Regions from separate parts of the Isoptericola sp. NPDC056578 genome, predicted to be linked through region 3. Evidence: riboswitches for the same ligand, from Rfam matches in the RefSeq annotation. Region 3 holds a riboswitch; each other region holds the start of a gene.

What was found. A riboswitch is a leader RNA that binds a small molecule or an ion and turns the genes downstream of it on or off. The one in region 3 is predicted to bind thiamine pyrophosphate.
Region 1: linked by a shared signal. The riboswitch ahead of thiO (glycine oxidase ThiO) and the one ahead of ACFQ80_RS20800 (ECF transporter S component) in region 3 are both predicted to bind thiamine pyrophosphate.
Region 2: linked by a shared signal. The riboswitch ahead of ACFQ80_RS02860 (bifunctional hydroxymethylpyrimidine kinase/phosphomethylpyrimidine kinase) and the one ahead of ACFQ80_RS20800 (ECF transporter S component) in region 3 are both predicted to bind thiamine pyrophosphate.

Annotation. Positions count from the first base shown of each region.
Region 1 covers NZ_JBHTVC010000054.1:29,117-31,365, forward strand. The annotation lists gene thiO (glycine oxidase ThiO) at 1-836, opposite strand, end outside; TPP riboswitch at 826-928, opposite strand; gene thiE (thiamine phosphate synthase) at 960-1,598, shown strand; gene guaA (glutamine-hydrolyzing GMP synthase) at 1,704-2,249, shown strand, end outside.
Region 2 covers NZ_JBHTVC010000004.1:71,589-73,837, reverse strand. The annotation lists gene ACFQ80_RS02860 (bifunctional hydroxymethylpyrimidine kinase/phosphomethylpyrimidine kinase) at 1-997, opposite strand, end outside; TPP riboswitch at 988-1,130, opposite strand; gene ACFQ80_RS02855 (hypothetical protein) at 1,257-1,928, shown strand; gene ACFQ80_RS02850 (YcnI family protein) at 2,017-2,249, shown strand, end outside.
Region 3 covers NZ_JBHTVC010000078.1:685-2,933, forward strand. The annotation lists gene rsfS (ribosome silencing factor) at 1-392, shown strand, start outside; gene ACFQ80_RS20790 (histidine phosphatase family protein) at 389-1,078, shown strand; tRNA gene ACFQ80_RS20795 (tRNA-Ala) at 1,171-1,243, shown strand; TPP riboswitch at 1,407-1,518, shown strand; gene ACFQ80_RS20800 (ECF transporter S component) at 1,512-2,150, shown strand; gene ACFQ80_RS20805 (ABC transporter ATP-binding protein) at 2,155-2,249, shown strand, end outside.

The DNA.
Region 1 (2,249 bases), on a different contig from region 3:
CCGGCGCCGGTGCCCGGGCCCCGCGGCACGAGGTACACCGGCCGGCCCTGCACCGTGCCGCGCACCACGTGCTCGAGGGCGAGCCCCGGCCCGGCGTCCAGGCGCAGCGTCACGCCCTTGACGGGCCGCACCGGCATGCGCACCTCCGGCGCGCCGTCGAGCAGCCCCGCGGGAGGGACGGCGCCGGCCGCGAGGACCACCGCCCCGGCGGCGTGCCGCACCCCGGCGGCGTCGTGCGCCGCGACCACCCGGCCCGCGGCGTCCCGCTCCAGGCGCACGGCGGCGCGGCGGACGACCGTGCCGCCCGGCGCGCGGGTCAGCGCCTCGAGGAGTGCCGCGTGCGTGCCCCGCGGGTCGACGGCCAGGTCGCCCTCGACGCGGGCCGCCCCGGCGAGCCGCGGCCCGAGGTACGGCTCGCGGCGCCGGGCGTCGGCCACGGAGACCTCCGCGGACGCGAGGCCCCACTCCCGGTGCAGCGCCAGCACGCGACGCAGGAGGGCGAGGTCGTCGGCGTCGTACGCGACGGCGAGCGACCCGGCACGCAGCAGCGGGACGTCGCGACCGGTCGCGGCGGCGAGGTCGGCGGCGAACGCGGGCCAGCGGGCGGCCGACGCGAGGTTGAGGCGCGCGAGGTCCCGCTCGCCGAAGTCCGCCTCGCTGACGGCCGCGAGCATCCCCGCGGCCGCGCGGGTGGCGCCGTCGCCGGGCGCCGGGTCGAGCACCGTGACGGCGAGGCCGGCGTCCGCGGCCCGCCAGGCCACCGCGAGACCGACGATCCCGCCGCCGACGACGACGACGTCGGAGGGGGTGGCGGACGGACCGGTGGACGTGGGCATGTGCGCTCCCTTCGCTGGCATGACCCAGATCAGGTTCGACGGTCGGCTCCTACGCCCTCTCAGCCCCGAGCGGGGCTCCCGTGCGCGGCCACTGTAACCCGGGCCGTGGTTACCCTGGCCGGCGTGACCACGACCCGCGCCCGGCTCGCCGACGCCCGCCTGTACCTGTGCACCGACGCCCGCGAGGACCGGGGCGACCTCGAGGACTTCCTGCACGCGGCGCTCGCGGGCGGCGTGGACGTCGTGCAGCTGCGGGACAAGACGCTCGACGTCGCGCGCGAGCTCGAGCTGCAGGCCGTGGTGGCCCGCGTCGCCGCGGAGCACGGCGCGCTCTGGGCGGTGAACGACCGGGCCGACGTCGCCGGGCTGACCGGCGCTCCCGTCGTGCACATGGGGCAGCGCGACCTGCCCGTGCCGGCGGTCCGGTCGCTGCTCGGGCCGGGCCCGGTGCTGGGCCGCTCCACCCACTCCGCCGCGCAGGCGGCCGAGGCCGAGGCCGACCCGGACGTCGACTACTTCTGCGTCGGCCCGCTGTGGGCCACGCCCACCAAGCCCGGCCGTGCGGCCGTCGGGCTCGACCTGCTGCGCGAGGTCGCCGCGACCCGCCCGACGACGCCGTGGTTCGCCATCGGCGGCGTCGACGCCGAGCGGCTGGACGCCGTGCTCGACGCCGGTGCGTCGCGCGTCGTCGTCGTGCGCGCGATCACGCAGGCGCCCGACCCCGGGCGCGCCGCGCGCGAGCTGCGGGAGCGGTTGGCCTGACCGCCGACGGCCGGCGCGCCGCCGCGGTGTCGAGGTGACCTACCCCACCGCGTGACCCGTGGGACGGGCCCGGGAGCGGTACCGTCCGGCGGCTACGATGGCTCGGTGACGTCTCCCGCCACCGACACCCCCACCACCGCCGACCTGGCGCCCACGCCGCGACCGGTCCTCGTCGTCGACTTCGGCGCGCAGTACGCGCAGCTCATCGCGCGCCGCGTGCGCGAGGCCCGCGTCTACTCCGAGATCGTGCCCCACACGTTCACCACCGAGCAGATGCTCGCCAAGAACCCGGCGGCGATCATCCTCTCGGGCGGGCCGTCGTCGGTGTACGCCACGGGCGCCCCGTTCGTGGACCCGGCGCTGTTCGAGGCCGGCGTGCCGGTGCTCGGCATCTGCTACGGCTTCCAGGCGATGGCGCAGGCGCTGGGCGGCACCGTCGCGCAGACGGGGCAGAGGGAGTACGGCGGCACCGAGGTCGAGGTGTGCGAGGCGGGCGTGCTGCTGGCGGGCTCCCCCGACCACCAGACCACCTGGATGAGCCACGGCGACTCCGTGCACGCCGCGCCGGAGGGCTTCCAGGTGCTCGCGACGTCGTCCGGCTCGCCGGTCGCCGCGTTCGAGGACACCGGCCGTCGCCTGTACGGCGTGCAG
Region 2 (2,249 bases), on a different contig from region 3:
CCTCCGCCCCGTCCTGACTTGATGCCCCGCCCACACCGGACGCACCGGACGGCGCGAGCGGCTCCGCGCCGCCGGCGCGCAGCCCCACCAGGTGGTCGACCGGCCCGTTCCCGCCGCCGACGCGCAGGGCCGCCCCCGCCCGGATCGCCGCGGTCAGCCAGGCCTTCGTGCCGCGCAGCGCCTCGGTCCAGTCCCTCGTGCGCGCGTACCGCGCGGCCAGGCCGCTGGACAACGAGCAGCCGGTGCCGTGGGTGGAGGTGCTGGTCAGGCGCGGCCCGGGGAGCTCCGCCAGCACGCCCTGCGGCCCGACGAGCGCGTCCGGGGCCCCCGCCCCCGTCGCGCCCGTCCCCGAGGCGCCCAGGTGGCCGCCCTTCGCCACCACCAGGACCCCGTGCCGGGAGGCCAGGCGTCGCGCCTGCTCGAGCGCGGCGGGCCAGTCCGCGGCCGACGGTTCCTGCGCGAGGACCGCGAGCTCGGGCAGGTTCGGCGTCACGACGTCCACCCGGGACAGCAGGTCCCGCACGGCGTCCTCGGCCGCCGGGTCGAGCAGGCGGTCCCCGCTCGTGGCGACCATCACCGGGTCCAGGACGACGGCGGGTCGCGCGCCCGTCGCGCCGGGCGGCAGGGCGTCGAGCCAGGCGGCCACGGCGTGGGCCACGGGGGCCGAGGCGAGCATCCCGATCTTCACGGCGTCGACGGCCACGTCGTCGGTGACGGCGTCGAGCTGCGCGGCCAGGAACGCGGCGGGCGGCACGTGCACGTCGCGCACCCCCCGCGTGTTCTGCACGGTCAGGGCCGTGACGGCCGCCATCCCGTAGCCGCCCGCGGCCGCGATCGACTTGAGGTCCGCCTGGATCCCGGCGCCCCCGGACGGGTCGGACCCGGCGACGGCCAGGACGCGGGGGCGACTGCCCCTCGTCGGCGCCGGGGCCGCGGGAGCAGGGGCGGTGGAGCCGGCGCTGCCGGCGGAGCTGTCTTCAGGTGCACGCGCACTCATGTCGACATCCCTTCGCTAGTACGAGCTAGATCAGGTTCGACGGGTGTGTTCTCAGCGCCCGCCGGCCGGGTCGCGACGTCGTCGTGACGATGTCGCGGCGATGACCGGTCGGGACGCACCCCGTGTCGTGCCGCCCACCGTAGCCCAGGCCCGCGCGGGGGCGGGCGGCGTCCCGCGGCGCGTGTCGGCGTCCCGCGACACTTCGCCAGGCCTTGCGCCGCAGGCCCGCGGCCTGTTCGCGGCACGGTAGGGTGCGGGGGTGCCCGTGGTCGTCCGTCGTGCGCGCGAGCTCCTCGTCGCCGGCACGACGCTCAGCATCGCGGCCGCCGCCCACCTCCTGGCCGGCGGCGCGCTCCCCGGGGCACCCCTCGCCTGGCTCGTCGTCGTGGCGCTCACGGCACCGCTCGCGGTGTGGACCGCCCGCCGCCGGCTGACGCTCCCCCGCCTGCTGCCCGCGATGGTCGCGCTCCAGCTCGTGCAGCACACGACCCTGTCCGTGCTCGGCGCGGCGGGCACCGGCGCCTCACCCGCGACCCTGCTCACGACCCTGCCCTCGACGCCGGGGGCCGCGCCGGACGGGCACGCCCTGCACGCGCTGGGCCCGGGCTCCCTCGGGCCCGCGACCGGCGGCGGGCTGCACCTGCACCACGCGGACGACCCCGGGACGACGTCCTGGATGCTCGCCGCGCACGCTGCCGCGGTGCTGCTCACCGCCCTGCTGCTCGCGGCGGGCGACCGAGCGGCCGTCAACGTCGCGGGCCAGCTGCGGCTCGTCGCGGTCCTCGTGCTGGGCCCGGCGGCGCCGCCCGTCGTCCGCGAGCCCGCCGTCGTCGTCGGGCGCACCTGGCACCCCCTCCGGGCCCGCGCCGTCCGGCGCACCCCGCCACGAGGCCCCCCGCTGCTCCCGGGCGCCCTCGTGCGCGCCGCCTGACCCTGCCCTGGTCCGTCGTCGGACGGGGGCGGGTCCCTCGTCGTCCGACGACCCCTGACCACCCCTGAGCACCAGGAGCAGCACACCCATGTCCAGGACCATCCCTGCCCTCACCCCTGCCCTCCGCGCGCGCCGCCTCGCCGGCGCCGCCGCCCTCACCGTGCCGGCCCTCGTCCTCGGCGCGGCCGCCGCCTCCGCGCACGTGACCGTGACCCCCGACGCGGCCGAGGCCGGGTCGTACGCCACCCTCACCTTCAAGGTCCCGAACGAGTCCGCCGAGGCCTCGACCACCGCCGTGAAGGTCGACCTCCCCACCGACAC
Region 3 (2,249 bases):
CGGACCGCAAGGCGCAGGAGATCATCGCGCTGGACGTGAGCGACCAGCTCGTGCTCACCGACGTGTTCCTCATCGCCTCCGGCACGAACGAGCGCCAGGTCTCGGCGATCGTGGACGCCGTCGAGGAGGCGATGTTCCTCGCCGGCTCCAAGCCGATCCGTCGGGAGGGCAAGGCGCAGGCGCGGTGGGTGCTGCTGGACTTCGGGGAGGTCGTCGTCCACGTGCAGCACGCCGAGGACCGCGTGTACTACGCGCTCGAGCGGCTGTGGAAGGACTGCCCGGCGGTGGAGCTGCCGGAGGACGCGCGCGGCGGTGACGGCGCGGCGGCCGCCGCCGAGTACGGCGACGGCGGGGGCGACGGGGCGATCCGTCTCGCGGGCGACGAGCGGTGACGGCCGGCACCGTCGTCCTGCTGCGGCACGCCCGCACCGCCTACAACGCGTCCCTGCGGCTGCAGGGGCAGATCGACATCCCGCTCGACGAGGTCGGGCGCTGGCAGGCGGCGGAGGGCGGCTCCGCGCTCGCGTCGTCGCACCGCGCGACGCGCATCGTGTCGTCCGACCTGGGGCGCGCCGTCGAGACGGCGACCGCGTACGCGGACGCGCTCGGCGGGCAGCCCCTGGTCACCGACGAGCGCCTGCGCGAGCGCGGCTTCGGCGCCTGGGAGGGCCTCACGGGCGCGGAGCTGCAGGAGCGCTGGCCCGAGGAGTACGCCGCCTGGCGCCTGGGCGCGGAGCCCGTGGGCGCGGGGGCCGAGACGAAGGCGGCGGTCGCGGAGCGCATGGCCGAGGCCCTGGCCGAGCATGCCGGCGACCTGGACGACGACGCGACGCTCGTCGTCGTGTCGCACGGCGCCGCCATCTCGCTGGCGGTGACGGCGCTGCTCGGGCTCGACCCGACCACGTGGCGCGGGCTGTCGGGGATGCACAACGTGCACTGGTCGCACCTGCACCGTGCGGGCGAGGGTGCCGTGCCCGCCTGGCGCCTCGTGGCGCACAACGTGGGCGCGGGGTACCCCCTGGACCGCTGGCAGGCGGGGCCGGACTGGAATTTGGAACCTGGCCCGAAGTCTGCCTAAGATATCGACGTTCCCGAGGGGCGCAAGCCCGGAGGAACGCACCGAATCAGACGAATCGCCCGGTCGCCCGTCGGCCGCGAGAGTCGGTTCTCGGGGCTGTGGCGCAGCTGGTAGCGCACCTGCATGGCATGCAGGGGGTCAGGGGTTCGAGTCCCCTCAGCTCCACCCCGACGAGAAGGCCCGGAACCACACGGTTCCGGGCCTTCTTGCGTGACCAGGGGTTTCACGGTGCGGGACGCCCTTGCGCCGACGCCGTCGTCGCCTAGGGTCGGACCTGCGGCCGCGTCGTCGGCCGCCGTGAAGTCACACCTGAAGTCACATCTGAAGACACCCATGACAGGGGAGCGCCGTCGAAGGGGCGCTGAGAGTGCGGGCACAGCCGCAGACCCTTGGAACCTGCTCCGGTTAGCACCGGCGAAGGGAGTTACCTGGAATGTCCGCGCCCACTTTCGCGCGCAGCGCGTCCCTGCGGTACCGCACCGTCGACCTCGTCACCGTGGCCATGCTCGGCGTGGCCGTCGGTGTCGTCTTCTGGGGCTGGACCCAGCTCTACCACCTGCTCTCAGCCGGGCTGGCGGTCGCCTTCCCGCCGGCCACCGGGCTGCTCGGGGGCGGCTGGCTGCTCGGCGGCGTGCTGGGCGGCCTCATCGTCCGCCGTCCGGGCGCGGCGCTGCTCGCCGAGGTCGTCGCCGCGAGCGTCGAGGCGCTGCTCGGCGCCGGCTGGGGCTTCTCGGCGATCGTCTCCGGCGTCGTCCAGGGCTTCGGCGCCGAGCTCGTCCTCGCCCTGTTCCTCTACCGGCGCTTCGGCGCCGCGGTCGCGGCCCTGGCGGGCGCGGCGGCGGGCGCGTGCGGCGCCGTGTACGAGTGGTTCGCGTACTACCCGGACTGGGAGTGGGGCTTCCGCCTGGCGTACCTGGGCCTCTTCGGGCTCTCCGGCGCGCTGCTCGCCGGCCTCGGGGGCGCGGCGCTCGTGCGCGCCCTCGCGCGGGCGGGCGTGCTCGACGCGTTCGGCCCGGGTCGCGACCTCGCCGACCGCGCCGTCGACCGTGCCGTCGACCGCGCGCCGGCCTGACGGCGTGGCGCACGACGACGTCCGGGTTCGCGTGCGAGGGCTGTGCTGGCGGCCCACCGGGCGCCGGGCCCCGACGATCGAGGGCCTCGACCTCACCGT